DNA from 3 places in the Vibrio sp. PSi01 genome. Region 1 is predicted to be linked to each of the others. Evidence: predicted binding sites of a transcription regulator. Region 1 holds the regulator's gene; each other region holds the start of a gene.

Region 1 (10,960 bases):
GACATGGTTCTAAAGAACGGTCGTTTTGGTAAATACATGGACTGTACGAGTGAAGACTGTAAGAACACTCGTAAGATCCTGAAAAATGGCGAAGTAGCGCCACCGAAAGAAGACCCTGTACATTTCCCTGAACTTCCGTGTGAAAATTCAGACGCGTACTTTGTTCTTCGTGATGGTGCCTCTGGCCTATTTATGGCTGCGAGCAACTTCCCTAAATCACGTGAAACGCGTGCACCATTGGTGGAAGAGTTGGTTCGTTTTAAAGATCGTATCTCACCTAAGTTCCAGTACCTAACGTCAGCGCCGGTTGCTGACCCTGATGGTAAGCCGACAGTGATTCGTTTTAGTCGTAAGACAAAAGAGAACTACGTTCGTACCGAAGTAGACGGAAAACCTTCTGGTTGGACTGCTTTGTATATCGACGGAAAGTGGGAAGTTACAGATAAGCGTAAAAAGCCGAAAGAGAAGTAACAGAACACATTGATTGAGAAGCAGCCATTGGGCTGCTTTTTTTTGTCCAAAACATGACTAAGTATGCAACTAATTGATTTTCTATTTCAATTGAAATAATTTATTAAATTCACGATGGAAAATAAATGAGAGCCATTAATTACATCTTATTATGGAAGCTTAACGAGACTGTAACTTAACTAAAATATTGTAACTGAAAGAACAGTGTTTAGTTGTATACCTGATGTGTGACGGGTGTTAATGTAATGTTTCGTTCGGATGGTGTTATGTGAGCTGCTTTAAGTCTTAAGAAAGCAATCGGTTGCCATGACGCAGAATGGCGTATTAAAAATTGAAATCGGCACAAAAGTCGATAACGTATATCAAACCAAGTGCAAAGAATAGTGCACACATAACAACGTTTGGCTTAGGATACTGTCACTGTATGTGAATGGATATTCGTTAAGTTCCGAAATGAATGTTAGTGCTCATCCCCCTGAGGAAGATACCTCTACGAGCACTGACATCGACAAGCTATAAATATATGGAGAATAAAATGGCTGGTGTATTGGGAATGATTCTTGCTGGTGGTGAAGGTTCTCGCTTGAGACCTTTAACTGAGTCTCGCAGCAAACCCTCGGTTCCTTTCGGTGGTAGCTACCGCTTAATTGATTTCGCTTTGAACAACTTTGTTAATGCTGATCTGATGAAGATCTATGTTTTAACACAATTTAAGTCACAATCACTGTTCCATCATATGAAAAAAGGTTGGAATATCAGTGGTATAACAGACCGATTTATTGACCCTATTCCGGCACAAATGCGCAAAGGAAAGCGTTGGTATGAAGGCACAGCAGATGCAATCTACCAAAACATGGGTTTTATGGAATTGGAAGAACCTGATCAAGTCTGTATTTTCGGTTCTGATCATATCTACAAAATGGATATCAAACAGATGCTTGATTTCCACAAAGAAAAGAACGCGGCTTTAACGGTTTCAGCGTTACGTATGCCACTTTCCGAAGCTTCTGAGTTTGGTGTTATTGAAGTTGATGCTGAAGGTCGTATGATTGGTTTTGAAGAGAAACCTGCAAATCCCAAGTCGATCCCGGGAGATCCTGAATCAGCGCTTGTTTCAATGGGCAACTACGTGTTCGAAGCGAAAGAGCTTTTTGCTGAACTAACGGAAGATGCAGATAGAGAAGGGTCGACACACGACTTCGGCAAAGACATTATTCCCAACATGTTCCCACGTGGTGACGTGTTTGTTTATGATTTCAGCACCAACCGTATTACCGGTGAGAAAGAAGAAGTTTACTGGCGCGATGTAGGTACGATTGACGCGTACTGGCAAGCGCACATGGATCTTCTTAAGAAAGATGCGCCATTCTCGCTATACAACCGCAAATGGCCTTTACACACTTATTACCCGCCACTACCACCAGCTACGTTTACTGATTCGGCAAATGGTCGAATTCAGATCATTGATAGCCTTGTGTGTAGCGGTAGTTATGTACGTGGTTCGCGTATTGAAAAGAGTGTATTGGGCTTCCGCAGCAATATCGCATCAGCATGTGATATTAGCGAGAGTATCTTACTCGGTGATGTAAAAGTGGGTGAGGGTTGTATCCTGCGTCGCGTTATCATCGATAAAGATGCAGACATCGCACCGGGTACACAGATTGGTGTAAACTTGAAAGAAGATAAAAAGCATTACCACGTCTCTGACGATGGTGTAGTAGTGATTTCTAAAGGAGCACGAGTTGGTTACTAAGACTCTCTCGGTACTTTTTGTAGCGTCTGAAGTTGAAGGCTTGATTAAAAGTGGTGGCTTGGCTGATGTAGCCAAGGCACTGCCTAAAGCGTTACAAACACTCGAACAGGATGTTCGAGTGACCATCCCCGCTTATCGAAATATACCTAATATTGACTCCGCAGAAGTTATTTTAGCCACTGAACTCGATCATTGGCCTCATACCGCTTATCAGGTTAAGAAGTTGAGCGTTGAAGGCGTTCAAGTGTTTGGTATTGAATGTGCTAAATATTTCGACCGCCCTGAAATGTATGCCGAGAACAATCAAGCTTATGCTGATAATGGAGAACGTTTCTCCTTCTTTAGTGCCGCTTGTTTAGATATGTTACCAAAGCTTGGTTTCCAGCCTGATATCGTTCATGCGAATGATTGGCATACTGGTTTTGTTCCTTTCTTGCTCAAGTCTCGTTACCAACAACACGATTTCTTTGAAAATACACGCAGTGTCATTTCAATTCACAATGCGGTTTTCAAAGGGGTGTTCTCATATGATGAGCTGCAGTGTCTACCTGAAATGCACAGCTACAATGTACCAGAAGCAGCGGTGAGTGATACTCACGTTACTATGCTAAAAGCAGGCGTGTTGTGTGCAGATAAAGTCAACGCGGTAAGCCCAACTTATGCAGAAGAGCTGAAAACGGAATTAGGAAGCCACGGTATGTCGGCTGAGTTTCAACATCGTTCGGCAGACTTGTTTGGTATTCTTAACGGCTGTGATTACGGTGCTTGGAATCCGGAAACAGATGTGTTCCTGCCTCGTAAGTATAAAGCGACGAAACACAGCATGGTTCGTGGCAAATCAGCTTGTAAGCAAAAACTGCAACAAGATGTTGGCCTGCCCCTGAATGATTGCGCTGTTTATGGCATGGTTTGCCGTTTGACGAATCAAAAAGGTGTCCATTACTTACTGCCGATCATCGAACAGTTCTTGAAAAACGACCTTCAGATTGTGATTGTCGGTACTGGTGATCCGGTTTTGGCGAGTCAACTTAAAGAGTTATCAGCACTTCATTCAGACAAGTTCTCTTTTGTCGAAGCGTACAATAACGAATTGGCACACTTGGTTGAAGCGGGTTCTGATTTCTTTTTGATGCCTTCGGAATTTGAACCGTGTGGTTTAAACCAAATCTACAGCATGGCTTACGGTACTTTGCCGATTGTTCGTTCTGTGGGAGGTTTAAAAGACAGCGTGAATGATTACGATGAGGATTCTGAGGTCGCGACTGGGTTTGCTTTTGAAGAGCCAACCCCACAAGCACTATTGGCAGTGTTACATCGATCGTTGTTACTTTATGCGCAAACGCCGTCTGAAATTAAACGGGTTCAGCTTTATGCTATGCAGCAAGATTTTAGTTGGGAAGACGCTGCTAAAGAGTATCTAGCAATGTACCATACTGCATTTTAACGTTAATTTAATCTCTTGATGTAGCTGATGTACACCATTAGCACTAAACAACGGAAGGCGCTCTTTTCACAGAGTGCCTTTTTATTTGTTGGTCTGTCTACATCACGTTTGAGAAGACAGAGCTTGCAAACTCATGTCAGTCAGGTAGAAAAGAGGGAGTAGGTATTCACATGACTAATGGTAGGTTTGACACTATTATCACTTAAAGTTCTTAATTGCGTGATATCCTTAGTCATCGCCTTGTGATGAGGCACAGCTCCATTTTAATAATTAAAGCGATAGGTATGTCTGAGAGTTTATTATTCCATAAAACATTTACTCACCCTACGAGCGACGAGTGGGTTGTGTTTGTGCATGGCGCAGGAGGAAGTTCCTCTATCTGGTTCAAACAGATCAAAGCGTATAAACAGCATTTCAACTTACTTCTCATCGATCTGAGAGGGCACGGTAAATCAGACAATATACTTAAAGGGCTGATTTCGAATCGTTACACCTTCAAATCGGTAACGCTCGATATTCTCAAAGTTTTAGATCACCTAAAAATTCGTTCTGCCCATTTTGTTGGCATGTCTTTAGGTACTATCATAGTACGTAACGTCGCTGAGTTAGCAGCAGGGCGTGTGCGTTCAATGGTATTAGGCGGTGCTGTTACTAAGCTAAACACTCGCTCTCAAGTTTTAATCAAATTAGGTAACTTAAGTAAACACATCATTCCTTACATGTGGTTATACAGTCTTTTTGCGTATGTAGTAATGCCGCAGAAAAGCCAAAAAGAGTCTCGTCACCTTTTTATCCGTGAAGCTAAAAAACTGTGCCAAAAAGAGTTTAAGCGCTGGTTTATCTTAACGGCAGATGTAAACCCTTTGATGAAGTATTTTAAAGATAGGGAATTACCAATACCGACTCTTTATTTGATGGGCGAACGTGATTACATGTTTATTAAGCCTGTAAAAGAAATGGTGGAAGCACATGAGTCGAGCGAGCTAGTAGAAATTCCGAATTGTGGACACGTATGTAATGTGGAAAATCCTGAAGAGTTTAATCAGCGTTCGATTGCGTTTATTCAAAAGCAAATTCAGTGATTATCACGATTCTTTATCAGAACAGACGCTCGAATAGAATTGAAACAAAAACGGGAAGCTAATTTTAGCTTCCCGTTTTTGTTTGGAGGAGGTATCTGACCGAGTTGTTATATAAGGCCGTTGGAGCCACTTTACCTTTCAAAACCTGCTATTCAGGAGAAGCAGCACCGCACTGCCAACAAGAGCCAAATTGGGCTTCATTGACTTCATGACACTGTCTGCAACGCCACTCTTCATAGATTATAGAATCTTGCTGTTTTTGGTATTCATTGACAATAACACGTGCCTTATTGGCTTGTTCTGGTTCATACAGCCAAACATACGGGTCAGTATCTTCTGTAAAAGGGATTTCTCCTTTCAAACCAAACAAACCCTCACCACGGACCTCACACGCAATATTCTCACTTTCTAGCAATCCACATATGATGTGAGCTTCAGTAGGGTTCGATGCGCTAAAGATTTTCATTGAAATAGAACCTTATTTGGCTATGTGTGTTATCTAATCTATATCCATTATTCAGCTACAGGTGTTGAGCGAAACTTACCCATCAACCATTTAGCAATAATTGGGAATATACCTAGTAATGCAAATGACAACAGCACTGAAGGAGACACGATACCCGAAAGTGAATCTATTTCTGCGAGTTGAGTACCAGCATTTAAGAAAACAGCTGTACCTGGCAACATCCCAATTTGACTCGTAATGTAGTAACGACTTACCGACATCGGCGTTAGACCCATCAACAGGTTGATAAGGAAAAATGGGAATACAGGGATCAGGCGTAGAGAAAATAAGTAAAATGCCCCGTCTTTTTCGACACCTTTATTCATGGTCGCCAATTTGTCGCCGAATTTGGTTTGAATCCAGTCACGTAACAAATAGCGGCTACTCAAAAAGGCGATAGTTGCACCGATTGCACTGGCGAATGACACCAATAACAAACTATTCCAAAAACCAAAGAGCGCAGCACCCAATAGGGTCACAACAGCAGCTCCTGGAATCGAGAAAGCGGTAATCATGACGTAAGCTGCGAAATAAATAGCAGCCGCGGCGATAAAATTACTGTCAATGTATTCATTCAAAACGGCTTGCTGAGCCTTGGCATTCTCAAGTGTGAGGTATTGGCCAAAGTTGACGCCTAGTAAGACAATCGTTATTACCAACACAATACCCAATATCATTTTCTTACTCATTGATACTTCCTCTAAATTTTCAATGCATACCGATAGTATAGATAGACAGGTAAAGCTTAGATTAACTTTCAACAGATATAAAAAAAAGCCGCATAAATGCGGCTTAGTTATGTGTAGTTTTAACTGATAATGTTAATTTACGCGACTGATAAGCTCTTCGCGACGCTGCTGCGGTATAACAGACCAATGTGTACCATTAATCGCACCTTCTAGCGCCCAAAGTAACTCGATACTGACAGAGGACGCGTGAGATTCCTTGATGGCGTTAAACGCGTTTACAGAGCCAGATTCATATAAACGTTCTACGGAATCTATCCCAGCCTTTTTCAACATGCGCTCGGTAGCAAGTCGAAGGTTAGGAAGGTCTTTTAATCGAGTTGGTTTAGCAGAAGACTGTTCAGCTTTTTCATCTTTAGCAAAACCCAAAGACGTAGTCGCAAGCTGCAAGATTTTTTCTTGATCCTGCCACAGGCCTTCAGGCAAAGCGAAATATTTAGTAACAACAGGGAAGCCACGTTTTTTGTAAACGTAAGGTTGAAACCCTTGTTGTTCAAATTGTTTTGTTGTGCATTTGTCCGCTCGTATATGCAACTGGTCATTTACAACCAGAGCAAACATCGTGTCATCGGCAAAAAGACCGAAGCCACCAAACATTGAACGTGATTTTATTTTTCCTAGGGACTCAAATAACTTCATTGAGTCCTTTAGTATCGGTTTATCCATGTTATTTATCTCGGTGTATTTGAACTACGCCACCAAATAAGCAGGTCCGAGAGATTAGCAAAATGTTGCAACTAAATTGTCAATAAGCCGTAAATTACTAAATTATTAGTAACCACTGCATTTTGCCATCGGTAACCCCGCTACCATACCAACGAGTGGTTTAGGCCGGAAGCTTTGCGTCTCACTCTTTCGAGTGGTTTGCCCTGTGCGTGACTGATTAAATAGAATAAAGTTTTTGTTGAATGAAGCTCACACTTGTTATTTCAAAATGTGATATTGCTTCAATTAATGATCTTGCTGTTATGATACCAGGTTCATTAATGTTGTTGATAAAAAAAGCGCACCTAAAGGTGCGCTTGATTAGAATAAACTGAATTTATCAATTAATTTAACGTTTTAACTGTACTTCGTTCAACAATTTCAGGGTGCATTTCGAAAACGCGTTTTTCATGATCTTTATCTTTGATGCGTTCTAACAAAATTTCGAATGCATTTTTACCAACACGACGCTTCGGTTGGTGAACCGTGGTCAATGGTGGGGAGAAATATTCAGCGAGTTCGATGTTATCGTAACCAATAACTGATATATCTTCAGGAATGCGAATTCCTTTTTCTTGTAATCGACTCATCAAACCTAGTGCCATGGTGTCGTTGAAACAGAACACTGCCGTTGGGCGATCTTTCATCTCAACAATCTTATCTGCTGCTATAACAGCAGTATCACATTCAAAGTTACCTTCAATGATCAAGCGTTCGTCAGTGGCAATATTAGCTTCGTCAAATGCACGTTTGTATCCTGCGATACGTTCAACACAGGCTGCTTTATCTAAGTGGCCACTTAAACAAGCAATCTTAGAGTGACCGCGTTCAATAAGGTACTTGGTCGCTAGGTAGCCACCTTCTTCAGAGTTATCAATGATCTTGTCGGCTTGAGAGCTCTCAGGACCCCAGTCCATCACTACTTTAGGAATGTCAGCGTGACGGTCTAACATTTCTCTTAGTTCTTCAGTTAGGTCTGAACACATAACCAAGATGCCATCTACACGCTTCTCTGCAAGCATTCGAATGTAATCACGTTGCTTCTCATAAATACCGCCTGTGTTACACAAAATCAAAGTGTAGCCTTGACGGTAGCAGTAGCTCTCTACGCCATCGATAACCTCAGAGAAGAATAGGTTGGTTGACTGAGTTACTAGCATGCCGATAGTGCGTGTTGTATTACATTTCAAACTACGAGCAACAGCACTCGGTGCATAGTTTAGTTCGTCTACGGCTTTGTTTACTTTTTCTTGAGTCGCTTCTGCGACAAAACGTGTTTTGTTGATTACGTGAGAAACGGTTGTTGTTGATACGCCTGCTAAGCGAGCGACATCTTTTATAGTGGCCATGGTTTTATCCTATTAGAAGCTACTTTCCCAAAGTACGGAATAAAGTAGCCGTTAAGCTACTTAACTAAGAGCTTAAATTTGTAGGGCTCTTTGGGTACTAAAGTGCTAAAAAACAAAAAACCGCTATTGAGCGGCTTGTCTTAACACCGAAATGCTTTGAACTTAAATAAGCTTAGCATTTCGTGAATGTTTCATATTTTATCGTTTGCGGTCACAATTTTAGACTGACTAGAAATTACTCGCAATATAATTCACCCAGAAATCCGGGTGAATTGTCACATTCTACTGAATTTATTTACCTAGTCGTTGGGCGAACTTATTCACCAGCTAAATATTGAGTGTCTAAATTGCAAAATGCGAGTAGCAAAGACGAGACCGAAGCGTAGAAACCAAACTGGTCAACGTCATGACATTTCACATTAAACTTTGGCAACCAAGTAAGTAGTTGCTGATCGATAAACTGCTGTTGAATGACGAACGATTTCTCTAATTCTTCTTCAAGCTCAGTTTCATTTGAACGGATGATTAGATTGCCAAGGAAGTCGAGTTCGATAGCAATGTGATCTGCAGGTTCTTTTAAGTCTTGGTTCACGATTAAGTTGTGCTTAGCCATGATGTCTTCCATGTCTTTAGCTGGCTTATCGTTTAATAGACCTGTTTCGCCGATGTACATTGAAGCGTAAGGTAAAGCACCATGTTTGTCTGTCTTCAAGAAAAGGTCGCAGAAGTCAGCAGACAGTTCCAGTTGGGCATCTTCACGTGTTTGTAGACGGTTCAATGCGTCTACAAGCTTATCAATCGAAGGCTTTAGAGCTTCATTCGAACCTAAACCAGAAAGGAAAGAACGAATTTCAACAGAGTGGTAGTGATCGAGTTCTTCTTGAGTGAGCTCTTTGGCGAATAAGCTTGATAACCACCAGTAAATTTCTGCTCTTTGCTCGTTGAATGCTTTCGTATCTTTCATTTCATAGATCCTGATTTAGTCTTGTGATGTTTATATACCCAGCGCCGTTAAGTCATTTGGGTACAAGCACACCAAGGCTGAATAACAAGGTTATTTGCTAAGCGCAAAGTGACTCGTTCGTAGTAATGCCTATATTGAATTGCGATGGACGATAAATAGCAAGGTTTAAGATTGTCTTGTATCAAAAAAAATCCATGTTTCTGGCTTTTATCTTCAGTACCACTAGAATTGTTACTAGTCATGAATAGAATAGTCATTGAAACTATTAAATAAGAAAAGTGGTGTAGATGAGCTATCACGTATTGGTCGTAGAAGATGATGTGGTAACCCGCAGTAAACTGGTTGGATATTTCCAGAACGAAGGTTACACAGTGAGTGAAGCTGAGAGCGGCGCTCAGATGAGAAACGTGTTGGAAGAAAACAACGTTGATCTCATTATGCTGGACATCAACTTACCAGGCGAAGATGGATTGATGCTAACTCGCGAATTACGCAGTCAATCAGACATTGGAATTATTTTAGTTACTGGACGCACGGATAGCATCGACAAAATCGTAGGCCTTGAAATGGGCGCAGACGATTATGTTACTAAACCCTTCGAACTTCGCGAATTATTGGTTCGAGTTAAAAACTTACTTTGGCGTATTGCTGCTGCTCGTAGAACAGCGACGGGAGTGGTGGAACAAGCAGAAGATGAGTCTGTTGTTCGTTTTGGTGAGTGGACGTTTGATATTCCTCGCCGAGCGCTAAGCAAAAATGGTGAGCCGGTTAAACTGACTAAGGCTGAGTATGAGTTGCTAGTCGCACTCTCTTCTTACCCTAACCAAGTATTAAGTCGCGAACGTATTTTGAACATGATTAGCCACCGAGTGGATGCGCCTAATGATCGCACTATCGATGTGTTAATTCGTCGTATGCGCGCAAAAATGGAGTTTGATCCCAAGAACCCACAGATTTTTGTGACGGTTCACGGTGAAGGTTACATGTTCGCTGGTGACTAAACCCTTCGGGCGTTTTAATCAGTAAAAAAAGACAACTAGCGTAAAAAAGCCGAGACATCATTGATGGTTCGGCTTTTTATTTCTTGCCATACTATTGGTTATTGCTAACCATCCGAAAATTAATAGATATCGATTTGAGACTAGGCCGCAGAAACGACGCCATTATCTTCTTCTAAAATAGAAGGCTCAGGGACAACGATAGGCTCTTCAACATTATCATTACTCGTGTCTAGCCAATCGCGCAGGCTTTGCCAAACTAACCCCATGGTTTCGTGCCAATAACGTTCGGTCTGCTCAAGGTATAGCGCTTTAGGCATGTACTTATCCCAAGGCTCTACAATGCCTTCTTGTGCAAGGTAGTTGGTTGGTGCCGCTAATGGTTTCATACCCGCAGCATGGAATTCATTCAAGGCGCGAGTCATATGGCTAGCCGATGTAACTAATACCATCTTTTTATTTTTAACAAACGCGGCGGCTTGGCGGGCTTCTTCCCACGTGTCTTTTGCTGTTTCAAGCAAAATGATGTCAGGTTTTGAAACCCCAAGCGCTAAAGCCACTTTAGCCATCATTCTTGCATTACTCACTTCAGTCCCCGCACCATAGCCAGACAAAATGAGTTTGGCACCAGGATAAAGGCGTAAAATACGAATGCCTTCACTTAAACGCATCAATCCTGTGCGACTAAGCTCAGATGTAGGTGGGATTTGGTCGTCTACGACGTGACCACTGCCGAGAACCATAACGTAATCGATGGTGTCATCGACGGGTAAAAAAGCGGTGTGTTGCCTTTCCATTGGCATTAAAAGTTGACTAGAAACTGGCTGGAAAGCGATGAGGAAAATACCACAGAGGGCTGAAAGGGTAATTAGGCAACCAGTCTTCCTTTTGGTAGTAAACATCACTAGGGCTAAACCCAGAAAAGCGAGAATTAACATTGCTG
Region 2 (10,960 bases), on a different contig from region 1:
CCCGCTTTGTTTGGAGAACCAAAACCGATGATAGTTTTAGTACAGATAAGTGTTGGACGAGGATCTGCTTTAGCCGCTTCAATTGCAGCATTGATAGCGTCAGCATCGTGACCATCAACAGCAGGGATTACATGCCAACCGTAAGCTTCAAAACGCTTAGGTGTATCGTCAGAGAACCAACCTTCAACTTCGCCATCAATAGAGATGCCGTTGTCATCCCAGAAAGCAACCAACTTACCAAGGCCTAGCGTACCCGCTAGAGAACATGCTTCGTGAGAGATACCTTCCATCAGACAACCATCACCCATGAATGCATAAGTGTAGTGGTCTACGATGTCGTGGCCTTCTTTGTTGAACTGTGCAGCCAGTGCTTTCTCAGCCATTGCCATACCAACAGCATTAGTGATGCCTTGACCTAGAGGGCCTGTCGTTGTTTCGATACCAGGAGCGTAACCGTACTCAGGGTGACCAGGCGTCTTAGAGTGCAGCTGACGGAAGTTCTTAAGGTCTTCAATTGAGAGCTCGTAACCTGCCAGATGAAGCAGAGAGTAAATCAACATTGAACCATGCCCGTTAGACAAGATAAAACGGTCGCGGTCAGCCCACTCTGGGTTTCCTGGGTTGTGGTTCAAGTGACCACGCCAAAGAACTTCAGCGATGTCAGCCATACCCATAGGTGCGCCAGGGTGGCCTGAATTTGCTTGTTGAACGCCATCCATGCTAAGTGCGCGAATTGCATTGGCTAGATCTTTACGAGAAGGCATGTCTGCTCCTGAGTACATAAGCGATTTAAAAAAGAGATTAATGCTAAAATTTTCATTCTTATTAGCGCGGGTATTCTCTCAAACGACTTTAGCGACTGCAAACGTTTTACTGGCATTTTAACAGTCATTTTTCGCAATTTTCGAACATTTACATCGCTTGGCAATGGCTTATCCCGACCGATACGCAAACGTTTAGTTATGACATATCATAAAAAAGAGCTTGTAATTCGACCGCTGGAATTTAGAATAGCCGTCTAGATGTAGAAACACCTACAAAATATACTGTATTTAATGGCAGCGCTTGCTAGCTTGCGATGCCTAAAATTATTTGCATTTAACTGTTTGCAACTAAAAACTAATTGCAACTAAAAACTAAAAGTGGAGCTCTCATGGCTAAGCACCTATTCACTTCTGAATCTGTTTCAGAAGGCCATCCAGATAAAATTGCAGACCAAATCTCTGATGCTGTTCTTGATGCCATCTTGGAACAAGATCCAAAAGCACGTGTTGCTTGTGAGACTTACGTAAAAACCGGCATGGTTATGGTTGGCGGTGAAGTAACAACGTCTGCATGGGTTGATATCGAAGAAATCACTCGTGAAACAGTACGTGAAATTGGTTACGTTCATTCTGATATGGGCTTTGACGCTGACTCTTGTGCCGTTCTAAACACAATTGGTAAGCAGTCTCCAGACATCAACCAAGGTGTCGATAAAGCAGACCCTAAAGAGCAAGGCGCTGGCGACCAAGGCATCATGTTTGGTTACGCGACTAACGAAACACCAATCCTAATGCCAGCTCCAATTACTTACTCTCATCTTCTTGTTAAGAAGCAAGCTGAAGTACGTAAGAGCGGCAAACTTGACTTCCTTCGCCCAGATGCGAAATCTCAAGTAACATTCCAGTACGACCAAGGTAAGATTGTTGGTATTGATGCTGTTGTTCTTTCTACTCAACACTGTGATTCAGTAACAACTCCGGATCTACGTGAAGCGGTAATGGAAGAGATCATCAAGCCAGTACTTCCTGCTGAATGGATCAACAAAGACACTAACTTCTTCATCAACCCAACAGGCCGTTTCGTAATCGGTGGCCCAATGGGTGACTGTGGTTTAACAGGTCGTAAGATCATTGTTGATACCTACGGCGGCGCAGCTCGCCACGGTGGCGGTGCATTCTCTGGTAAAGATCCATCGAAAGTTGACCGTTCTGCAGCTTACGCAGCGCGTTACGTTGCGAAAAACATCGTTGCTGCTGGTATGGCTGATCGTTGTGAGATTCAACTGTCTTACGCTATCGGTGTTGCAGATCCAACATCTATCATGGTTGAAACGTTTGGTACTGAGAAAGTCGCTCACGAAATCATTATTGAAGCGGTTCGTCAAAACTTCGACCTACGTCCATACGGTCTTCAAGAAATGCTGAACCTTCTTCAACCTATCTACAAGCAGACAGCTGCATACGGCCACTTCGGTCGTGAAGAGTTCCCTTGGGAAGCGACTGACAAAGCAGCAATCCTTGCCGACTTCGCCGGTCTAAAATAATTTAGCCACTGCGATTTGTTTCTTTAAAGCCCTTACTTGTTAGTAAGGGCTTTATTTTTATGTACTTATCTAACCCTTACTCTGCGTAACTCGCTCTACCTGCCTCCTTTACCGTTAACCACTTAGTATAAAAAGCCATTGATAATTTGTGTTTTCTAGTACTAATGACAATAGTTAAGGTAACTCCTAGCAGATCAAGCTCACATTTAACCCCAATGCAGTTAAGCCTAATATCAATAGTTAAGTGAACGCTAGAACAATAACTAGGACGATAACGAGCACTTTAGCTCAATCCCATAATGCTCATTTAAGCCACAATATTGAGCTCTATGGAATTATAACTAGGACGTTATTTAACTAGGGGGATCTATGCCTCGTACCGCGCACCCATCCGAACTGAACGATAAAAAACACAAGGTCAGCGATCAGGATTATGCTCGCACCATTCCTTGCAACCAAATCAGTATTTCTGCACCCTTTCATTGGTTGTCGCTTGCTCTGCATGACTTAGTGAGAATGCCATTAATCAGCGCGTTTTACGGGCTGTGCTTTATGGCTGCGGCAATCGCCATTGTTCAACTTGTCCAGTGGCAAGGAACGCACTTGGTCGTGATGCCAAGTTTGATCGTGTACATGTTGATAGGGCCATTTCTTGCTCTGGGCTTGTATGACGCTGCTTGGGAAAGAGAAAAAGGGCACAACGCTAGTCTATTGCACTCGATGAAAGCCATCACGCGTAATTCTACCCATCAATGGGCCTTTGCGATTGTATTAATGGTCGCGATGATATTCTGGATGCGTATCGCTGCGTTATTGCACGCACTCTACCCTTCAGTACAAGGCGCGCCATTGACCGAATTTGCTCCCTTTTTAATCACGGGTTCTGTGATTGGTTTTGTTATCGCAAGCCTAATATTCAGTATTTCTGCCTTTTCAATTCCATTGATGATGGAGAGACGTGTTGATGTCATGAGCGCTATTTTCACTAGCTTTAATGCCGTGAAATCGAACATCCCTGCAATGGTCGTGTGGGCGAGTATTATTTGTACCGGTATTCTGGTGGGCTTTGCAACCTACGGAATCGGAATGATCGTCACCATGCCGCTACTTGGCTATGGTACATGGCATGCTTATCATGAAATCATCAAAAAGAAACATCACGTATAAATCGTAGAGAGATCGACGAGCAGTGTTATTATGAGGCCTTAGCGTTAATGCTGAGGCCTTTTATTTGGAGTTAACTCGCTTGTCATACACCCCGCAACAACATCGAGCCAATAAGAAATTGGCGGAATGCTTAACCACCGCTAACCAACATTTCTCACGTGTATTTCCATGCCCGCTCATCACTTACAAGTTAAGAGGTAAGGCAGCAGGAAAAGCCTACTTGCAGCTGAATGAAATTAAGCTCAACCAAATACTTTTTACAGAAAATGAAGAAGCCTTTATCAACGAAGTGATCCCTCATGAAGTCGCACACCTGATCACACATCAAGTCTTTGGACGCGTTAGACCGCACGGCAATGAATGGAAGTACGTAATGGAAAAGGTATTTAACGTACCAGCCAAAACCACTCACAGCTTTGAAATCACCTCAGTACAAGGGAAAACCTTTGAGTACCAATGTGAGTGCACCACTTACCCGTTATCCATAAGGCGACACAATAAAGTACTTCGAAACCAATCGACCTACCGTTGCCAACTGTGCCAGCAAACCTTAGCTTTTACGGGGACTCAACTAAGCTAGTTAGGGGTTGATTAACTCAATAGAATAAATCTAATAGAGAGATCTAACATTTGAGTGCTAGACTGATGTTTATCATACTTTTATCAGTCTTTTTCTATGCAAAAAATCACCTTCAAAGCATTTGGCCTACCTGTGTCTTTTTACTTAACGATAGTATTTGGCCTACTGGTAACCCAAAGTGTTTTCGCGGCACCACCGAGCTCATTTTCCAAAGCCAAAAAAGAAGCAGTGAAGATTTATCTCGACCACCCGACCTCATTTTATTGTGGCTGTGACATTACTTGGAAGGACAAAAAGAAAGGTATTCCCGACCTTGATGGTTGTGGTTATCAAGTCAGAAAACAACAAAAGCGAGCGAGTAGAATTGAGTGGGAACATGTGGTCCCAGCTTGGCAGTTCGGCCACCAGCGTCAATGCTGGCAAGACGGCGGACGTAAGAACTGCACTCGAAATGACAAGATATTCAAATCGATGGAAGCCGATCTTCATAACCTGACACCTGCCATTGGCGAGGTTAACGGTGATCGATCCAATTACAATTTCAGTCAGTGGAATGGAATGGATGGCGTGAGCTATGGTCAGTGTGAAATGCAGGTCAACTTCAAACAGCGCAAAGTTATGCCACCGGACCGAGCAAAAGGATCTATCGCGCGAACTTATCTTTATATGAGCCAAGAATACGGTTTTAAACTATCTAAGCAGCAAACGAACCTGATGATGGCATGGAACAAGCAATTTCCCGTAAATAAATGGGAATGTACTCGTGATGAGCGAATCTATGCTATCCAAGGTAATCACAACCCATTTGTCTACCCTGCTTGTAACTAACTTCTACCACACAATCACCTCGAACAAACAAGAGTTTCAAAATTGCCTCTGAAACTCTTGCCCTACCCTTGTTTTTTCGACTAAAAGCATCCATGTTAGGCAGAGATAAAATACCCAAATGAACATATTTATAGGTTTACCAGCATGAGAATCCCTCGTATCCATCACCCAGAACGCATTCATCAGTTAGGTTCACTCGCTTTAGGCGAAGATGCCGCGGGTCATGTTGGTCGAGTCCTTCGCATGAAAGAAGGCCAAGAAGTGCTTCTATTTGATGGCAGCGGCGCTGAATTTCCAGCAACCATTGCAGAAGTATCAAAGAAGAATGTCACAGTTAATGTTACTGAACGTATCGAGCGTAGCAGCGAATCTCCGTTAGACTTGCATTTAGGCCAAGTGATTTCACGTGGTGATAAAATGGAGTTTACGATTCAGAAATCGGTTGAGCTTGGTGTCAACACCATTACCCCACTGATTTCAGAGCGCTGTGGCGTTAAGCTTGATACTAAACGCTTCGAGAAAAAGCTCGCGCAGTGGCAAAAGATTGCTATCGCAGCATGTGAACAATCAGGCCGTAATACGGTTCCAGTTATTCGCCCAATCATGCAACTTGAAGAGTGGTGCAGCGAACCGAGCGAAGCGTTAAAACTAAACCTGCATCCTCGTGCAAAATACTCAATCAATACCCTTCCAGAGCCGATCAGTAAGGTGCGCCTATTGATCGGTCCTGAAGGCGGACTGTCAGCTGAAGAAATCGGTATGACAGAACAATACAAATTTGAAGAGACGCTACTCGGCCCACGTGTACTTCGTACCGAGACAGCAGCTCTAACCGCAATTACTGCCTTACAAGTCCGTTTTGGCGATCTAGGCTAGGAGAAAAAAATGATCAAACTTGGCATCGTAATGGATCCAATTTCATCCATTAACATCAAAAAAGACTCTAGCTTTGCCATGATGCTTGAAGCTCAGCGTCGTGGTTACGAAATCCATTACATGGAAATGGATGATCTACATTTAGATCAAGGCGTAGCCATTGCTGACACTAAGGTTGTTGAACTAAAAGAAGATCCAAACGGCTGGTACGAATTCAAATCAGAACAGACTATCGCTCTCTCTGATTTAGATGCAGTACTGATGCGTAAAGATCCTCCGTTTGATACAGAATACATCTACGCAACTTACATTCTTGAGCGTGCTGAAGAGAACGGCGCACTGATCGTCAACAAGCCACAAAGCTTACGTGACTGTAACGAGAAGCTATTCACGGCTTGGTTCCCTGAACTGACACCAACCACTATCGTGACTCGTAAAGCTGAAAAAATTAAAGCATTCCGAGAAGAGCACGGTGACGTGATCTTAAAGCCACTTGATGGCATGGGTGGCGCGTCTATCTTCCGAGTAAAAGAGGGCGATCCAAACGTATCAGTGATCATTGAAACACTGACTAACCACGGTCAAAATTACGCTATGGCACAAACCTTTGTTCCAGACATCAGCAATGGTGACAAGCGTATTCTTGTGGTTGACGGTGAACCAATGCCTTACTGTCTAGCGCGTATTCCTGCAAAAGGGGAAACTCGAGGTAATCTTGCTGCTGGTGGTACAGGTGAAGCTCGCCCGCTGAGTGAAACAGACTGGGCTATCGCAAGAGCAGTTGCTCCTGCACTTAAAGAGAAAGGCTTAATCTTTGTCGGACTTGATGTTATCGGCGACAAGCTGACTGAAATTAACGTGACAAGCCCTACTTGTATCCGTGAAATTGAAGCTGCTTTTGATGTTTCGGTAACGGGTAAATTAATGGATGCAATCGAGCGTCGCGTTAACGCTAAATAGCCTAAACTAAAGAAAGCCTTAGCTATTCGAAAACACAAAAATATCTAGGCAAAGAACAATGAGCGGCTTTACGCCGCTCTTTTTCCTTTACTGGGAACACACTGGCAGGAGGCTCTATGAATTTAACGAACCACTTTCTGGTCGCTATGCCCGGAATGAAAGATCCATATTTTCAAAATTCGGTGATCTACCTTTGTGAGCACAATGACGAAGGTGCGATGGGCTTGATGATCAACGCCCCTATCGATGTCACTGTCGGCAGCATGCTTAAGCAAGTTGAGGTTGATTCTGAACAGCCGAAACCCAACCAAGCAAGCCTTGATAAGCCAGTACTTAATGGTGGGCCAGTCGCAGAAGACCGAGGGTTTATTTTGCACAAACCCAAAGGCAGTTATCAATCCAGCATCAACATGACGGATCAAATCTCGGTAACAACCTCAAAAGATATCTTGATGGTGTTGGGGACAGAAGATGAGCCGATGAATTATCTAGTCGCACTTGGTTATGCAGGATGGGAACCAGGACAACTGGAAACCGAACTGACTGAAAACTCATGGCTAACCGTTGAAGCCGATCCAAAGGTTATCTTCGATACGCCAATTTCAGAACGCTGGAAAGTTGCCGTGCAGATGTTAGGCATTAATGCAGCTCAGCTTTCAGCAGACGCTGGTCATGCTTAGCCCAAACCAGTAAATAACACCTCAAACACAGACAAATTTGGAAACTTCATGTCACGAACAATTATGGCATTTGACTACGGTACAAAAAGTATCGGTAGTGCGATAGGACAGGAAATCACGGGCACAGCCAGCCCTTTAAAAGCCTTCAAAGCCAAAGATGGTATCCCGAATTGGGATGATATTGAAAAGCAAATTAAAGAGTGGCAGCCAAACCTTATCGTTGTTGGCTTACCAACCGATCTTCATGGTAAAGATTTAGCAGCCATTACACCGAGAGCAAAGAAGTTCGCAAACCGTCTTAAAGGACGCTTTGGTGTGGATGTTGAACTGCATGATGAAAGACTTTCTACGACAGAAGCAAGGGCCGACCTTTTTGAAATGGGCGGCTATAAAGCGCTAAGCAAAGGTAACGTCGATAACCAATCAGCTGTTGTCATTTTAGAAAGTTGGTTTGAAGCGCAATATTCTTAGCAAAAATTAAGTGAGCAAAATTTGAGCTAATTTATGATCCCACACGAATTTAACTCCGTAGTGCCAGAGCAAGTCATAATAAGGACGTGGGAGTTCATATGAAAATTTTTCTAGCAATATTCGCCTCTCTAGCAATCACAGCGTGCAGTTCAATGAGCGGAGGCTCAGCAGGCTATACCGGTGAACAATATCCGACAAAAATTAAATTAGAGAAAGAACGAGGATATTCTGGTAACAACAATAGTTACGGCAATCACTAATTTATCTAGCCAAAAAAACCGCCTTCACAGCGGTTTTTTCAGCATTTAGCATCGATCTAACCCATATCAATTTTAACTCCCGCTAAGGCTCCCACTCCGTAATCGTCATCACCACGTTTAGTCTTGAGCATCAAGCGCAAATCATTAGCGGAATCGGCACTATGGAACGCATCCTCTTCACTGATCTTGCCTGCAACGACTAAGTCATACAAAGCTTGGTCAAAGGTCTGCATCCCAATCTCTTTTGATTTAGCCATTGTCGACTTGAGTTCATGTAACTCACCTCTACGAATCAAATCAGACACCCGTGGGCTGTTGAGTAGGATTTCGAACACACCATGGCGACCACTACCATTCTTATCTCGGATTAATTGCTGAGCAACGACACCACGTAGATTCATCGACAAATCAAATAAGAACTGATCTTTTTGCTCTTTCGGCACCAAGTGAAGAATACGCTCTAGCGCTTGGTTGGCATTGTTGGCATGTAAAGTCGCCATGCAAAGGTGACCGGTTTCAGCAAACGTCATCGCGTACTCCATGGTTTCACGGGTACGGATTTCACCAATCAAGATCATGTCAGGGGCTTGGCGTAACGAGTTCTTAAGCGCGACTTCATAGCTCTCGGTATCGAGCCCAACTTCTCGCTGAGTCACAATGCACTTTTTATGTTCGTGCACGAACTCAATCGGGTCTTCAACCGTCAAGATATGCCCCGAACGGTTGGTATTGCGATACCCCGTCATCGCAGCCATTGAGGTTGATTTACCAGAACCTGTAGCCCCAACCACCAACACAAGTCCGCGTTTTGCGATTGAAAGGTCTTGTAGTACGTCTGGAAGCTTTAATTGTTCGAAGGTTGGGATGTTAGTCTCGATACGTCGAATTACCGCTCCTGGTAGCTCTCGCTGAAAGAATGCGCTAACACGAAAACGACCAAAATCACGCACAATAGCAAAGTTAGCCTCACGCGTTTGTTTGTACTCGTCGCGCCTGTCTTGCTCCATCATCGCATCCAGTAACAGCGCAACCTGAGCCGCATTCAGTTTCTCTCCCTGAGGTCGCAATTCACCATCAACACGAAACAGAACCGGTGCATCTACCGTGATGTAAAGATCCGACGCTTTTTGTGAAAGCATACCTTCAAGAATTTGATTCAATTCCATTTTTATCACCTTGATTAAAACATAGAGGCTTGAATTTCGATCTTTTTCTCGACCTCGTCCGAATCAACCAAACCTTGCGCGATCAATTGCTTCGCATTTTGCTCCATGGTTTGCATGCCATGTGCGGCACCCGTTTGAATGATCGAGTACATCTGCGCGACTTTGTCTTCACGGATCAAGTTTCTAATTGCAGGTGTCGCCATCATTATTTCATGACAAGCCACACGACCACCACCAACACGCTTTAACAGCTTTTGAGCAATCACCGAGCGTAGTGATTCAGATAACATTGAACGAACCATATCTTTGTCGCTACCTGGGAAAACGTCGATAATACGGTCGATAGTTTTTGCCGCAGAGCTTGTATGCAAAGTACCAAAAACTAAGTGACCCGTTTCAGCTGCGGTTAACGCTAAGCTGATCGTCTCTTGGTCACGAAGTTCACCAACAAGAATCACGTCCGGATCCTCACGTAATGCACTGCGCAACGCCGCTTTAAAGCTGTGAGTATCACGATGAACCTCACGCTGGTTTACTAGGCATTTATTATTGGTGTGAACGAATTCAATTGGATCTTCAATCGTCAAAATGTGTTTGTTGTGATTGCGGTTTACGTAATCCACCATCGCCGCCAAAGTTGTCGATTTACCAGAACCTGTAGGGCCAGTGACAAGCACTAAACCTTTCTCGTAGTTCGCAATCTTTTCAAAGATTTCTGGCGCACCAAGCTGATCTAAAGTCGGGATCTCTACAGGGATAGTTCGAAAGACAGCAGCACACCCACGAGCTTGATTAAAAGCATTAACACGGAAGCGACCAACATTGGGTAATTCAAAAGAGAAGTCGACTTCCAATTTTTCCTCAAACTCACCGCGTTGTGAATCGTCCATGATCTCAAAAACTAAACGATGTACATCAGCATGACTCAAAGCTGGTATTCCAAGCTTCCTTACTTCACCATCTATACGTACCATTGGAGATACACCCGCAGAAAGATGTAGATCTGACGCGTTATGCTTTACACTAAAATCTAGTAACTCAGTGATATCCATTTATTTTCCCTTAAGTAAAGTCAGCTATGAGTAGTATTCAACAAAATATCGAACAAATCACCTCACAGATTCGTAGTGCTGAGAAAAAGTGCGGACGAGATCCAGACTCCGTGCAACTTTTAGCCGTCAGCAAAACTAAACCTATTGATGCGATTCTAGAAGCCGCACTCGGAGGCCAAGTTGCCTTTGGTGAAAACTATGTTCAAGAAGGTGTTGATAAAGTAAAACACTTTTCAGAACATCATTCTAATCTAAATTTGGAGTGGCATTTTATTGGTCCAATTCAATCCAATAAAACCCGTCCAATCGCTGAAAGCTTCCAATGGGTTCATTCTGTCGACCGCGATAAAATCGCACAAAGGCTCAATGATCAGCGACCAAGCGAGCTTCCACCTCTGCAAGTTCTCATCCAAGTAAATACCAGCGGTGAAAATTCCAAATCAGGAACGTCAGAAGAAACAGTTTTTGCACTCGCAGAGTTGATTTCGTCGCTCCCTAACCTCACTTTAAGAGGATTGATGTCAATTCCTGCAAACGTCTCTGACTATCAATCACAGCTTAATGCATTTTCTCAATTGGCAAAGCTTCAACAAAAGCTAGTCGCTAAGTATG
Region 3 (10,960 bases), on a different contig from region 1:
GATCTATTTGGTATAGCAATCGATTGCTAAGTGATAGAATCCTGCGAATTTTATTTTCCACTTTTCATATAACGACCAATTTAAGGACTTCACATGAAAAATGCTTTGCAAGGTGCGCAAATGCTGTTTGTAGCTTTTGGTGCACTTGTATTAGTGCCGCTACTAACTGGGCTTGATCCTAACGTTGCACTCTTTGGCGCGGGTATCGGTACTCTTTTATTCCAACTGATTACACGCCGCTCAGTGCCAATCTTCTTAGCATCTTCTTTTGCATTCATCGCACCTATCATGTTTGGTATTCAAACTTGGGGCATTGGCGCAACAATGGGCGGCCTAATGGCTGCGGGTGTTGTGTATGTCTTAATGGGCGCATTGATTAAAGTTCGAGGTGTTGCTTTCATCCATAAACTACTTCCACCAGTCGTGGTTGGCCCTGTAATCATGGTGATCGGCTTAGGTCTTGCACCCGTTGCAGTAAACATGGCGTTAGGCAAAACCGGTGATGGTGCTGTGCAACTTATCGATGCTGATGCAGCATTATGGATCTCTTCTATTTCACTACTAGTGACGATTGTCATCAGTGTTTTCTCGAAAGGCTTCCTTAAACTACTGCCTATCTTTGGTGGTATTGTAGCGGGTTATGTAACGAGCTTAGTATACGGAGTCGTTGATTTTACCCCTGTCACTCAAGCAGCCTGGTTAGCACTACCTAACTTCACAGCACCAGAATTTAACATCAACGCTATCTTCTTTATGGTGTTTGTTGCTATCGCACCAGCCGTAGAGCACGTAGGGGACATGCTTGCTATCTCTAACGTAACCGGTAAAGACTACCTTAAAAAGCCAGGTTTACACCGTACTATCACAGGCGACGGCGTGGCTACAATCGCAGCTTCTATGCTGGGCGCTCCGCCAAACACAACCTACAGTGAAGTAACAGGTGCAGTAATGCTGACGAAAGCATTCAACCCAGTGATCATGACTTGGGCTGCTGTTACTGCTATCGTTCTTGCATTGGTTGGTAAGCTAGGCGCACTACTTCAAACGATTCCGGTTCCTGTAATGGGTGGCATCATGATTCTACTGTTTGGCTCTATCGCAACAGTGGGCCTTAACACACTCATCAAGAACAACGTTGACCTGCATAAATCACGTAACCTTGTGATTGTGGGTATTACTTTAGTCTTTGGTATTGGCGGTATGGCCTTTGGTATTGGTGACTTCAGCCTACAAGGCGTAAGCTTGTGCGGTATCGTGGCGATTCTACTTAACCTAGTACTTCCAGAAGAGCTAGGTGACAATACTGTGGTAGACAAAGCTCAAATCGATTAATCCATCGGTAGTGCTAGATTCAAAAGAATCACAAACCAACAAGATCAAAAAAGGGAGAGCGTCGAATGCTCTCCCTCTTTTATTAATACGGCTAATTCAGCGAGTTAAGAAACGGTTTGAGTCACTTAAGCTGAAACCGAATTACTTAGTACCGAAGATTTTATCACCAGCATCGCCAAGACCAGGAACAATGTAGCCCTTGTCGTTTAGCTTCTCATCGATTGCAGCTGTGTAAAGCTCAACATCTGGGTGCGCTTTTTCTAGAGCCGCGATACCTTCAGGTGCAGCAACAAGGACAAGCACTTTAAAGACTTTACAGCCTTGCTCTTTTAGTAGATCAAGAGTTGCAATCATAGAACCGCCAGTCGCTAACATTGGATCAACAACTAGAGCAATACGCTCATCAATGTTAGATGCTAACTTGTTGAAGTACGGTACAGGTTCTAGTGTTTCTTCATCACGGTAGATACCAACTACACTAATACGAGCACTTGGCATGTGCTCAAGTACACCATCCATCATACCTAAACCAGCACGTAGGATTGGTACTACTGTTACTTTCTTACCCTTGATTTGGTCAACTTCTACTGGGCCATTCCAACCATTAATGGTTACTCGCTCAGTTTCGAAATCAGATGTCGCTTCATACGTTAGAAGGCTACCCACTTCTGTTGCTAGCTCGCGAAAACGCTTAGTGCTAATCTCACCTTCACGCATCAGGCCAATTTTATGTTTTACTAGCGGGTGTTTCACTTCAACAACTTTCATTTCCAACTCCGGCAATATTTAAACAAACCTGTAGATTATACACGAACTGTGTGGTTATTTCAGAATCTTTATTCTAATAAAAAAAACCGCGCAAACGTTTGCTCTTCGTAATCAAGCCCTGTTAGAATAGCGCCGTTTTCACATCCAACTTAAGTTCGAGGACTATCCCGTGAGTGGTAATACTTCTTCTCTAAGCTACAAAGACGCTGGTGTTGATATCGACGCAGGTAATGCACTAGTAGACCGTATTAAAGGTGCAGTTAAACGCACTCGTCGCCCTGAAGTGATGGGCGGTATTGGTGGCTTTGGCGCCCTATGTGAACTTCCAACGAAATACAAAGAGCCAGTACTGGTTTCAGGTACTGATGGTGTTGGTACTAAACTTCGCCTTGCTTTGGATCTGAAAAAACACGACACCATTGGTATCGACCTAGTGGCAATGTGTGTGAACGACCTAATCGTTCAAGGTGGTGAGCCGTTATTCTTCTTAGACTACTACGCAACAGGTAAGCTAGATGTAGATACAGCTGCAGACGTTGTTTCTGGTATTGCTGAAGGCTGTGTTCAAGCTGGTTGTGCACTAATCGGTGGTGAAACGGCTGAAATGCCAGGTATGTACGAAGGTGACGACTATGACGTAGCTGGCTTCTGTGTTGGTGTTGTAGAAAAAGCTGACATCATCGATGGCACTAAAGTAGCAGCAGGCGACGCACTTATTGCTGTTGGCTCAAGTGGTCCACACTCAAACGGTTATTCTCTAATTCGTAAAGTTCTAGAAGTTTCTGGTGCTGATAAGAGTGAAGAACTAGAAGGCCGCACAATCGGTGAGCACCTACTAGAACCAACTAAGATTTACATTAAGTCAGCGCTTAAGATGATTGCTGAGCATGACATTCATGCTATCTCGCACATCACAGGCGGTGGTTTTTGGGAAAATATCCCACGCGTACTTCCTGAAGGCACTAAAGCAGTGATTGATGGCAAGAGCTGGGAATGGCCTGCTATCTTCAATTGGCTACAAGAGAAAGGTAACGTGGAAACATTTGAAATGTACCGCACTTTCAACTGTGGTGTAGGCCTAGTTGTGGCTCTACCTAAAGATCAAGCTGAAGCAGCTGTTGAACTACTGAAAGCTGAAGGCGAAAACGCTTGGGTTATCGGTGAGATCGCAAACGCTGAAGCTGGTGAAGAGCAAGTAGAAATCAAATAAGTGATGTATTCACTTATTTAGTTAATCAATGAGGACCTAATGGTCCTCATTTTGCTATTTGGCCCGCAGAAAACCTTAGTTTATGTAGGTAAATTGTAAACAGTCCTGTTAACTAATCGTATGACCCACTCTATGAAAAATAATCACTCAAATAAAACCAGTCACTCTAAGAAAAACATCGTTGTTTTAGTTTCAGGAAGCGGAAGTAACTTACAGGCAATTTTAGATGCCTGCGATAACAATATGATTGATGCTTCTGTTAAAGCTGTGTTCTCAAACAAAGCAGAGGCTTTTGGGTTAGAGCGAGCAAAGGCCGCAGGTGTTAACGCACATTCTGTTAATCCAAAAAACTTTGGTTCACGCGAAGAGTTTGATCATGAATTGATGGTTCAAATCGATGCTTACCAACCCGATTTGATCGTGCTCGCGGGCTACATGCGTATTCTAAGTTCAGAGTTTGTTCGCCATTACGCAGGGAAAATGATCAACATCCACCCTTCTCTACTTCCTAAATACCCCGGCTTACACACCCATCAGCGCGCTATTGATGCGCAAGATAAAGAGCACGGTACAAGTGTTCACTTTGTAACAGAAGAACTCGATGGCGGACCTGTGATCTTACAAGCTAAGGTACCAGTTTTTGAAGACGATGATGCTGACATGTTAGCAAGCCGAGTCCTCACCCAAGAGCACTGTATTTATCCGATGGTCTGCAAATGGTTCGCTGAAGATCGTTTATTAATGGTAAACGGGCAAGCGATCTTAGACGGTATAGCATTGGGCAAGCACGGTTACGCAGAAGAGTAGTTCGTCAAAAACTAAATCAAATAAAAAGGCCGCTTACTGATCTTTTGGTTCAGTAAGCGGCCTCTCTTTTGTTCAGAGCAAATAATACTACCCGGAGGTTTTAGCTCAATGGCTCAGTCGGTGCTTGGCTCGCAACTTTTTTAGGTGCGTAAGCAACATCTTCTAACGCTTGATGGTTGTTACCTATCAGCTCACCAAAATGAAACAGCGCATATTCGCCAGGCTTCATTCTAAACCACTCCTCATTGCATGTAAGAGGTTGAGTTGCCACTACGGTAACTATATCGTTCGGCGTGGTCTCTTCTTGGAAGTTAATCTCAACGTCTTCATCAATTAAGCTCGCGTTGCCAAAAGGCGCGCGTCTTGTTATCCAGTACAAATGATTGGTACAGTACGTCATCACATACTCACCATCACTCAACAACATGTTGAAGACACCTTTATCTCGTAACTGGTCACAACACTCAGCAACAAAGCGAAACATGCCTTCCATGTCTTGAGGCGGTTCAGGAAAGCGATCCTCGAGCTGTTTTAATAACCAACAAAAAGAGAGCTCACTGTCCGTCTCACCTACCGGTCTGAAACGACCACTGATAAGATCATCGTAGTCTGTTAACTGACCATTGTGAGCAAAAGTCCAGTATCTTCCCCAAAGTTCGCGGGTAAAAGGGTGAGTATTTTCAAGATTAACCCCACCACGGTTGGCTTGACGAATATGACTGACAACAGCCTGGCTTTTAATTGGGTAGTTTTGAACCAACTCTGCGATCTTAGATTCACAGCTAGGGTTAGGATCTTTAAAAGTACGAAAACCCTTTCCCTCATAAAAAGTGATACCCCATCCATCACGGTGTGGACCTGTGTTACCTCCACGCTGCATCAGACCAGTAAAACTAAAACAAATATCAGTTGGCACATTCGCGCTCATACCGAGCAATTCACACATGGTTTAATCTACTCCCTATTAAAACCAGCAGAGCCTAAGCTGTGCTTTAAATCTCTGTAAACGACTATTCCATTTCTTTTTCAACAAGTTGAATCACAATATGAATAATCTTAATGTGAACTTCTTGAATGCGATCTGCGTAACCAAAATGTGGAACTCGGATTTCGATGTCTGCACAACCTGCCATTTTACCGCCATCTTTACCTGTTAGGGCGATGGTTTTCATGCCTTTCGCTTGAGCAGCTTCAATCGCTTTTAAAATGTTGCCAGAGTTACCAGAAGTCGACAAACCAAACAGCACATCACCTTTACGGCCTACCGCTTCTACATAGCGAGAAAATACGTGGTCGTAACCAAAATCATTACTCACGCAAGATAAATGGCTAGGATCTGAAATCGCAATACCAGCATAACCTGGGCGGTTCTCACGGTATCGACCAGTAAGCTCTTCCGCGAAGTGCATGGCATCACAGTGTGAGCCACCGTTACCACAAGAAAGCACTTTGCCTTCTTGTTTGAATGAGTCGGCAATCAGTTTTGCAGCCGCTTCAATTTGAGCGATGTTGTGGTCATCACTCAAGAACTTGTTAAGAACGTCAGCAGCTTCGTTCAATTCACTTTTGATTAGGTCTTGGTACATAAGGCTTATCTCTTATATTTTGTTACGCAACTTAAAGTACGTGAAATGAGAGCTGAGGGTTTTTCCCTCTTTTAACTGAGTTTACCCACAAACATGAAATAGTGTCGACACTTAAGCCCAAAGATTGCCACCTTTATTAACCAGTCACTGTCGATCCGCCCAAATATTCACCACCAACCTCTCACAATTAGAATTTTAACTCTATTCAGATCGCTTTTTATCCAATTTAGAGTTTTACAAATATTTAATATTTTGTTTACACTTAACTGGTTAGACCTCTTACCTAAAACTTAATAACAATAAGTGATCTCTGAAAAGGAAATCGATCATGAACATATTGCTCTCCCTACTCGGCATGACCGTCATCTTAGGCGTCTGTCTTTACCATAGAGTTAGTCTGGTGCGTGCATTAGTTGTACTAACCTGCGCGATGATAGCACTCACACTGTTTGGCGGCGTCGCGATTACTGGTTGGCTTTGTTACCTATTAGCGGTAGCGATTTTTGCTGTACCGACTATTCGTCAAACCCTAGTAAGCCAAAAGGCGCTTTCTCTATTTAAGAAAGTTCTACCAGCAATGTCTCAGACAGAAAAAGAAGCACTAGAAGCTGGTACGGTATGGTGGGAAGCAGAACTGTTCAAAGGCAAGCCTGAGTGGAAGAAACTTCAGAACATTGCTGATCCGAGACTCTCTGAAGCGGAACAAGCGTTTTTAGATGGTCCAGTAAACACCGTGTGTGAAATGGTCAATGATTACCAAGTCACTCATGAGCTTGCTGATTTGCCACCAGAAGTATGGCAATACCTGAAAGACCATAAATTCTTCGCCATGATCATCAAGAAAAAATACGGTGGCTTAGAGTTCTCAGCTTACGCTCAATCTTTGGTTCTACAAAAGCTAACTGGCGTTTCTAGTGTATTGTCATCGACGGTTGGCGTACCTAACTCATTAGGCCCAGGCGAGCTGTTACAACACTACGGAACAGAAGAACAAAGAAACCACTACCTCCCACGTTTGGCAGAAGGTAAAGAGATCCCGTGTTTTGCCCTAACTAGCCCAGAAGCTGGTTCAGATGCCGGTTCAATCCCTGATTACGGCATTGTATGTAAAGGAGATTGGCAAGGCGAAGAAGTACTTGGAATGCGTTTAACATGGAACAAGCGTTATATCACTCTTGCTCCTGTCGCAACCGTTTTAGGGTTAGCCTTTAAACTACGTGACCCTGATGGTCTGCTTGGAGATAAACAAGATCTTGGTATTACTTGTGCGTTGATTCCAACGGATTTAAAAGGCGTCGAGATTGGCAACCGTCACTTTCCGCTTAACGTTCCGTTCCAAAATGGCCCAACGAAAGGCGACGACCTTTTTGTGCCTATCGACTTCATCATTGGTGGTCAGAAAATGGCAGGTCAAGGCTGGCGCATGCTGGTTGAGTGTTTGTCGGTTGGCCGTGGTATCACACTGCCTTCAAACTCGACAGGTGGCATTAAATCTGCGGCATTAGCTACAGGCGCTTACGCTCGCATTCGTCGTCAATTCAAGCAACCTATCGGCCGTATGGAAGGGGTTGAAGAACCACTGGCACGTCTAGCAGGAAACGCCTATGTAATGGATGCGGCAAGTAACCTAACCGTCGCAGGTATCGACCTTGGCGAAAAGCCTTCGGTTATCTCTGCAATCGTTAAGTATCATTGTACCCACCGTGGCCAACGCAGCATCATTGATGCGATGGATATCGTCGGCGGTAAGGGCATTTGTTTAGGTCCATCCAACTTTTTAGCGCGTGGCTACCAAGGTTCGCCTATCGCCATAACAGTTGAAGGTGCAAACATCCTGACTCGTTCAATGATCATCTACGGCCAAGGGGCGATTCGTTGTCACCCTTACGTACTTAACGAAATGGAAGCCGCTTATTCTGAAAGCAGCGATGCGCTTGATAAGTTTGATTCAGCGTTAGCAGGGCACGTTAGCTTTACTATGAGCAACCTAGTCCGCAGCTTGTGGTTTGGTTTAACCGATGGTCGTGGTTCAGATGCACCAACACCATTAAATAAAACAGATAAACAGACACAGCGCTACTACCAACAGCTTAACCGCTACAGTGCCAACCTAGCGCTACTTTCTGACATCTCAATGGCCGTTTTAGGGGGGTCATTGAAACGCAGAGAACGCCTATCAGCAAGACTGGGTGATATCCTGAGCCAACTCTACTTAGGTTCAGCAACACTGAAACGCTTTGAAAGCGAAGGCAGCCACGCTGAAGATCTACCGCTAGTACATTGGGGTATGCAAGACAGCCTAAGACAGACAGAAGTCGCTATTGATGAGTTTTTAGCAAACTTCCCTAGCCCTGTGATTGGTCGTTTACTTCGCGTTGTATTGATGCCATTTGGCCGTATTCGTCGCGCACCAAACGACAAGCTAGATAGCCAAGTAGCGCATATTATTCAAACGCCGAGCGAAACACGTTCACGTATCGGCCGTGGTCAATACTTAGAAGCAACTGAACATAACCCAGTAGGTAAGATTGAGAAAGCACTCGAAGTGATTCTTCAAGCTGAGCCACTGTTCGATAAAGTTTGTAAAGAAACGCATCAAAAACGCGCTTTCTTACGACTAGACCTTGTCGCTCAATTAGGGCTTGAGAAAGGCATCTTAACGGAGAAAGAAGCTGCGTTGCTTGTCAGTGCAGAGGAACACAGACTGTATACAATTAACGTTGACGATTTCTCTCCAGAAAAGCTTGCTTCAAAATCACAGTACCCAGATCAATCAATTGAGAACGTTGCCTAGCATCGATAACCAAGACTAAACGAGACATTAAAATCGAACGGGTAGCTGAAGCAAACAAGCAATAAAAAACGGGACTCTTATGAGTCCCGTTTTTTTAATAACGACTATGATTCTTTACAATACCAACGCAAATCGGCCTTACACCAATGATTTATATGCCAATGCTCATACTTACAAAGACCATATAGCTTGTAAGCTTACTTAGGTGCCTTTAACTGCATTTCTGGTTGAGCCTTTTTCTTCACTTTCACCTTTCGAACCACAAACCAAACCAACAAACCCAATAGAATCGCGATCACATTGCCCACAGCTATAATGATCATACTACGTTGCCTGTCATCTTCTCGCTTCTGAAGTATCATTAATTCTGCTGCGATACGCTTTTGCTCCTCAAGCGCTTCTGCTTGAAGGCGTCGTGACTCCGCTAAATCGATATCTTCAACAACGCTGTACGATTGCTCAGTAATTGGGAAAATCAGCGGACGCTGGCTTGAAGCATCAGTGGCATAAACCATCCCCGACCAGTTATAAATACCCAGTTCACCAGCGTAAGGTACCTCTAGAGACACTTTCATTGCATCAACCATAGCTTGGCCTTGTCTGTACATAACAAACTCATCAGGAGCCTTGTGCTCAACATGAACCGCCAAAGAGCTGGGCGCGACCATGCCTTGCTCGCCGGACACAACGATAGTATGAGGTAAACCCTCTTTGCGAGACTGGATAAAAGTAGTGGTAATGGGGGTTGGATACACGAGTACTTCTTGTTCTTGCGCTCGCAAAAACACGCCATTGCCAGAGGTTATACGAGCTCGGTATTTACCCGGTTCAATATCAATAGGTAACGATACTGTGAATACGCCATCTCCGGCTTTTTCGTCTAAACCTGTACCGTCGTCGGCAAACTCTCCCATCACAACAGGGACCGGGCGCGCCTCTCTCACTAAAGACTCTTCGTTTTCGACAAACTTAGTAAACGTCACCTTGAGCTTCACGCGATCCAGAAAATCACGCAGAACAAGAGGTTTGCCATCTGAGGTCAAACGAGCGGTGAACTTGATGTGTTCGGTTTGATACAACTTATTTGGAAATTCGTTGGCATCCAAAACCAAATGAGACAATAGTTTAATGTTGTTCTTAGGTGAGACTTTACCTATCGCTTGCCAAGGGCCTGGCATTGGCTTATCAATAGAGACAATGTCCATAGATGATTCTTCGTACCAACGGACGTTATCAGCATTGCGCCAAGAGTAGTATTTCTTGCCATCAGGGCGAACCAAAACGACGGGTTTAGAGTTATCGGCTCGATAAATCACAAAGGTGACTTGTTCAATACTGGGATCAACGCGAAAACGGTTATCCAATAAACTCATTACGGATTCCGTTGCTGCATGTAAGCTAAAGCTTAACAGCAATAAGTAACCGGTAGCCAATACCCTTAACATACTTTCTCCCTACTGACGCCAAAGGCAGCTTCCGCTTTTCTCGACGAGGTCTAAACGATTTTGATGCGCTTCTACTTCATCGGCCGTAGCTCGTAAAACCTTTAGGGATTTTCGACCACTTTCTACTCTTCGTATACTTTCGGCTTCGCCTTCTTGTTGGCCAGCGTTAAATTGTAGCGAAGTTTGCCCACCCGTCATCAATAAGTAGACGTCGGCTAGGATCTCCGCATCGAGCAATGCGCCGTGGAGAGTACGGTGCGAGTTATCAATACCGTAACGGTCACATAAGATATCTAGGTTGTTTCTTTTACCTGGGAATATCTTCTTCGCCATTGCCAAGGTATCGGTGACTTTGCAGTAGTCATCCGTTTTACCTATCGCTGGATTAAGCTTCTCAAACTCATAGTCCATAAAACCCGTATCGAAGGGCGCATTATGAGCCACCAGCTCCGCACCTTTGATAAAGTCGAGAAACTCTTTATGTATATCTTGGTATTCAGGCTTATCAATCAAGAATTCATCGGTAATACCATGAACGCCAATCGCCTCTTCTTGAATCGCACGATCGGGCTTGATGTACACGTGGAAATGACGCCCGGTCAACCTACGGTTGATGATCTCTACTGCACCAATTTCAACGATGCGGTGGCCCATATAGTGAGGACCACCTTCTGTATTCATACCTGTGGTTTCGGTATCGAGTACAACAATGCGCTTATTTTCGTTCGAACTGTTTTTTTCGTTCGTGCTTTGTTCTGGAGTGCTACTGGTATTCATAAGGATAACTGTGTCAGACTATGCCGATAATGTGCTTGAGGTAATAGTATCAAATCATGACGAAACAAGTTGAAATTTTCACTGATGGTTCTTGTTTAGGTAACCCTGGTCCGGGTGGCTATGGTATCGTACTTCGCTACAAAAAAGTCGAAAAGACACTAGCAGAAGGCTTCACGCTAACAACCAATAACCGTATGGAAATGCTCGCCGCTGTTGTTGCTCTCCAAACCCTCAAAGAGCC

What was found. The regulator PurR, encoded in region 1, represses purine synthesis genes. The targets are predictions, from matches to a motif close to TNANGNAAACGTTTNCNTNA.
Region 2: metK (methionine adenosyltransferase) is a predicted target of PurR. The motif match lies at 945-964, and genes of this name have one in related genera.
Region 3: purM (phosphoribosylformylglycinamidine cyclo-ligase) is a predicted target of PurR. The motif match lies at 2,187-2,206, and genes of this name have one in related genera.

Annotation. Positions count from the first base shown of each region.
Region 1 is NZ_JBHNYN010000003.1:360,611-371,570, reverse strand. It holds gene topA (type I DNA topoisomerase) at 1-471, shown strand, start outside; gene glgC (glucose-1-phosphate adenylyltransferase) at 995-2,224, shown strand; gene glgA (glycogen synthase GlgA) at 2,214-3,668, shown strand; gene ACFI6G_RS06965 (alpha/beta fold hydrolase) at 3,953-4,750, shown strand; gene ACFI6G_RS06960 (putative signal transducing protein) at 4,899-5,216, opposite strand; gene ACFI6G_RS06955 (TVP38/TMEM64 family protein) at 5,264-5,944, opposite strand; gene ACFI6G_RS06950 (TfoX/Sxy family DNA transformation protein) at 6,077-6,667, opposite strand; cyclic di-GMP riboswitch class I at 6,795-6,880, opposite strand; gene purR (HTH-type transcriptional repressor PurR) at 7,051-8,055, opposite strand; gene torD (molecular chaperone TorD) at 8,372-9,019, opposite strand; gene torR (two-component system response regulator TorR) at 9,307-10,020, shown strand; gene elyC (envelope biogenesis factor ElyC) at 10,161-10,960, opposite strand, start outside.
Region 2 is NZ_JBHNYN010000005.1:378,022-388,981, forward strand. It holds gene tkt (transketolase) at 1-764, opposite strand, end outside; gene metK (methionine adenosyltransferase) at 1,154-2,308, shown strand; gene ACFI6G_RS10770 (DUF2189 domain-containing protein) at 2,678-3,475, shown strand; gene ACFI6G_RS10775 (SprT family zinc-dependent metalloprotease) at 3,555-4,055, shown strand; gene ACFI6G_RS10780 (endonuclease) at 4,152-4,883, shown strand; gene rsmE (16S rRNA (uracil(1498)-N(3))-methyltransferase) at 5,028-5,759, shown strand; gene gshB (glutathione synthase) at 5,769-6,719, shown strand; gene ACFI6G_RS10795 (YqgE/AlgH family protein) at 6,836-7,399, shown strand; gene ruvX (Holliday junction resolvase RuvX) at 7,448-7,870, shown strand; gene ACFI6G_RS10805 (hypothetical protein) at 7,969-8,130, shown strand; gene ACFI6G_RS10810 (PilT/PilU family type 4a pilus ATPase) at 8,187-9,296, opposite strand; gene ACFI6G_RS10815 (type IV pilus twitching motility protein PilT) at 9,311-10,348, opposite strand; gene ACFI6G_RS10820 (YggS family pyridoxal phosphate-dependent enzyme) at 10,375-10,960, shown strand, end outside.
Region 3 is NZ_JBHNYN010000005.1:16,640-27,599, forward strand. It holds gene ACFI6G_RS09135 (uracil-xanthine permease family protein) at 94-1,332, shown strand; gene upp (uracil phosphoribosyltransferase) at 1,474-2,100, opposite strand; gene purM (phosphoribosylformylglycinamidine cyclo-ligase) at 2,270-3,310, shown strand; gene purN (phosphoribosylglycinamide formyltransferase) at 3,443-4,117, shown strand; gene ACFI6G_RS09155 (class II glutamine amidotransferase) at 4,218-5,063, opposite strand; gene lpcA (D-sedoheptulose 7-phosphate isomerase) at 5,128-5,703, opposite strand; gene fadE (acyl-CoA dehydrogenase FadE) at 6,032-8,497, shown strand; gene ACFI6G_RS09170 (TIGR03503 family protein) at 8,695-9,942, opposite strand; gene dnaQ (DNA polymerase III subunit epsilon) at 9,952-10,719, opposite strand; gene rnhA (ribonuclease HI) at 10,776-10,960, shown strand, end outside.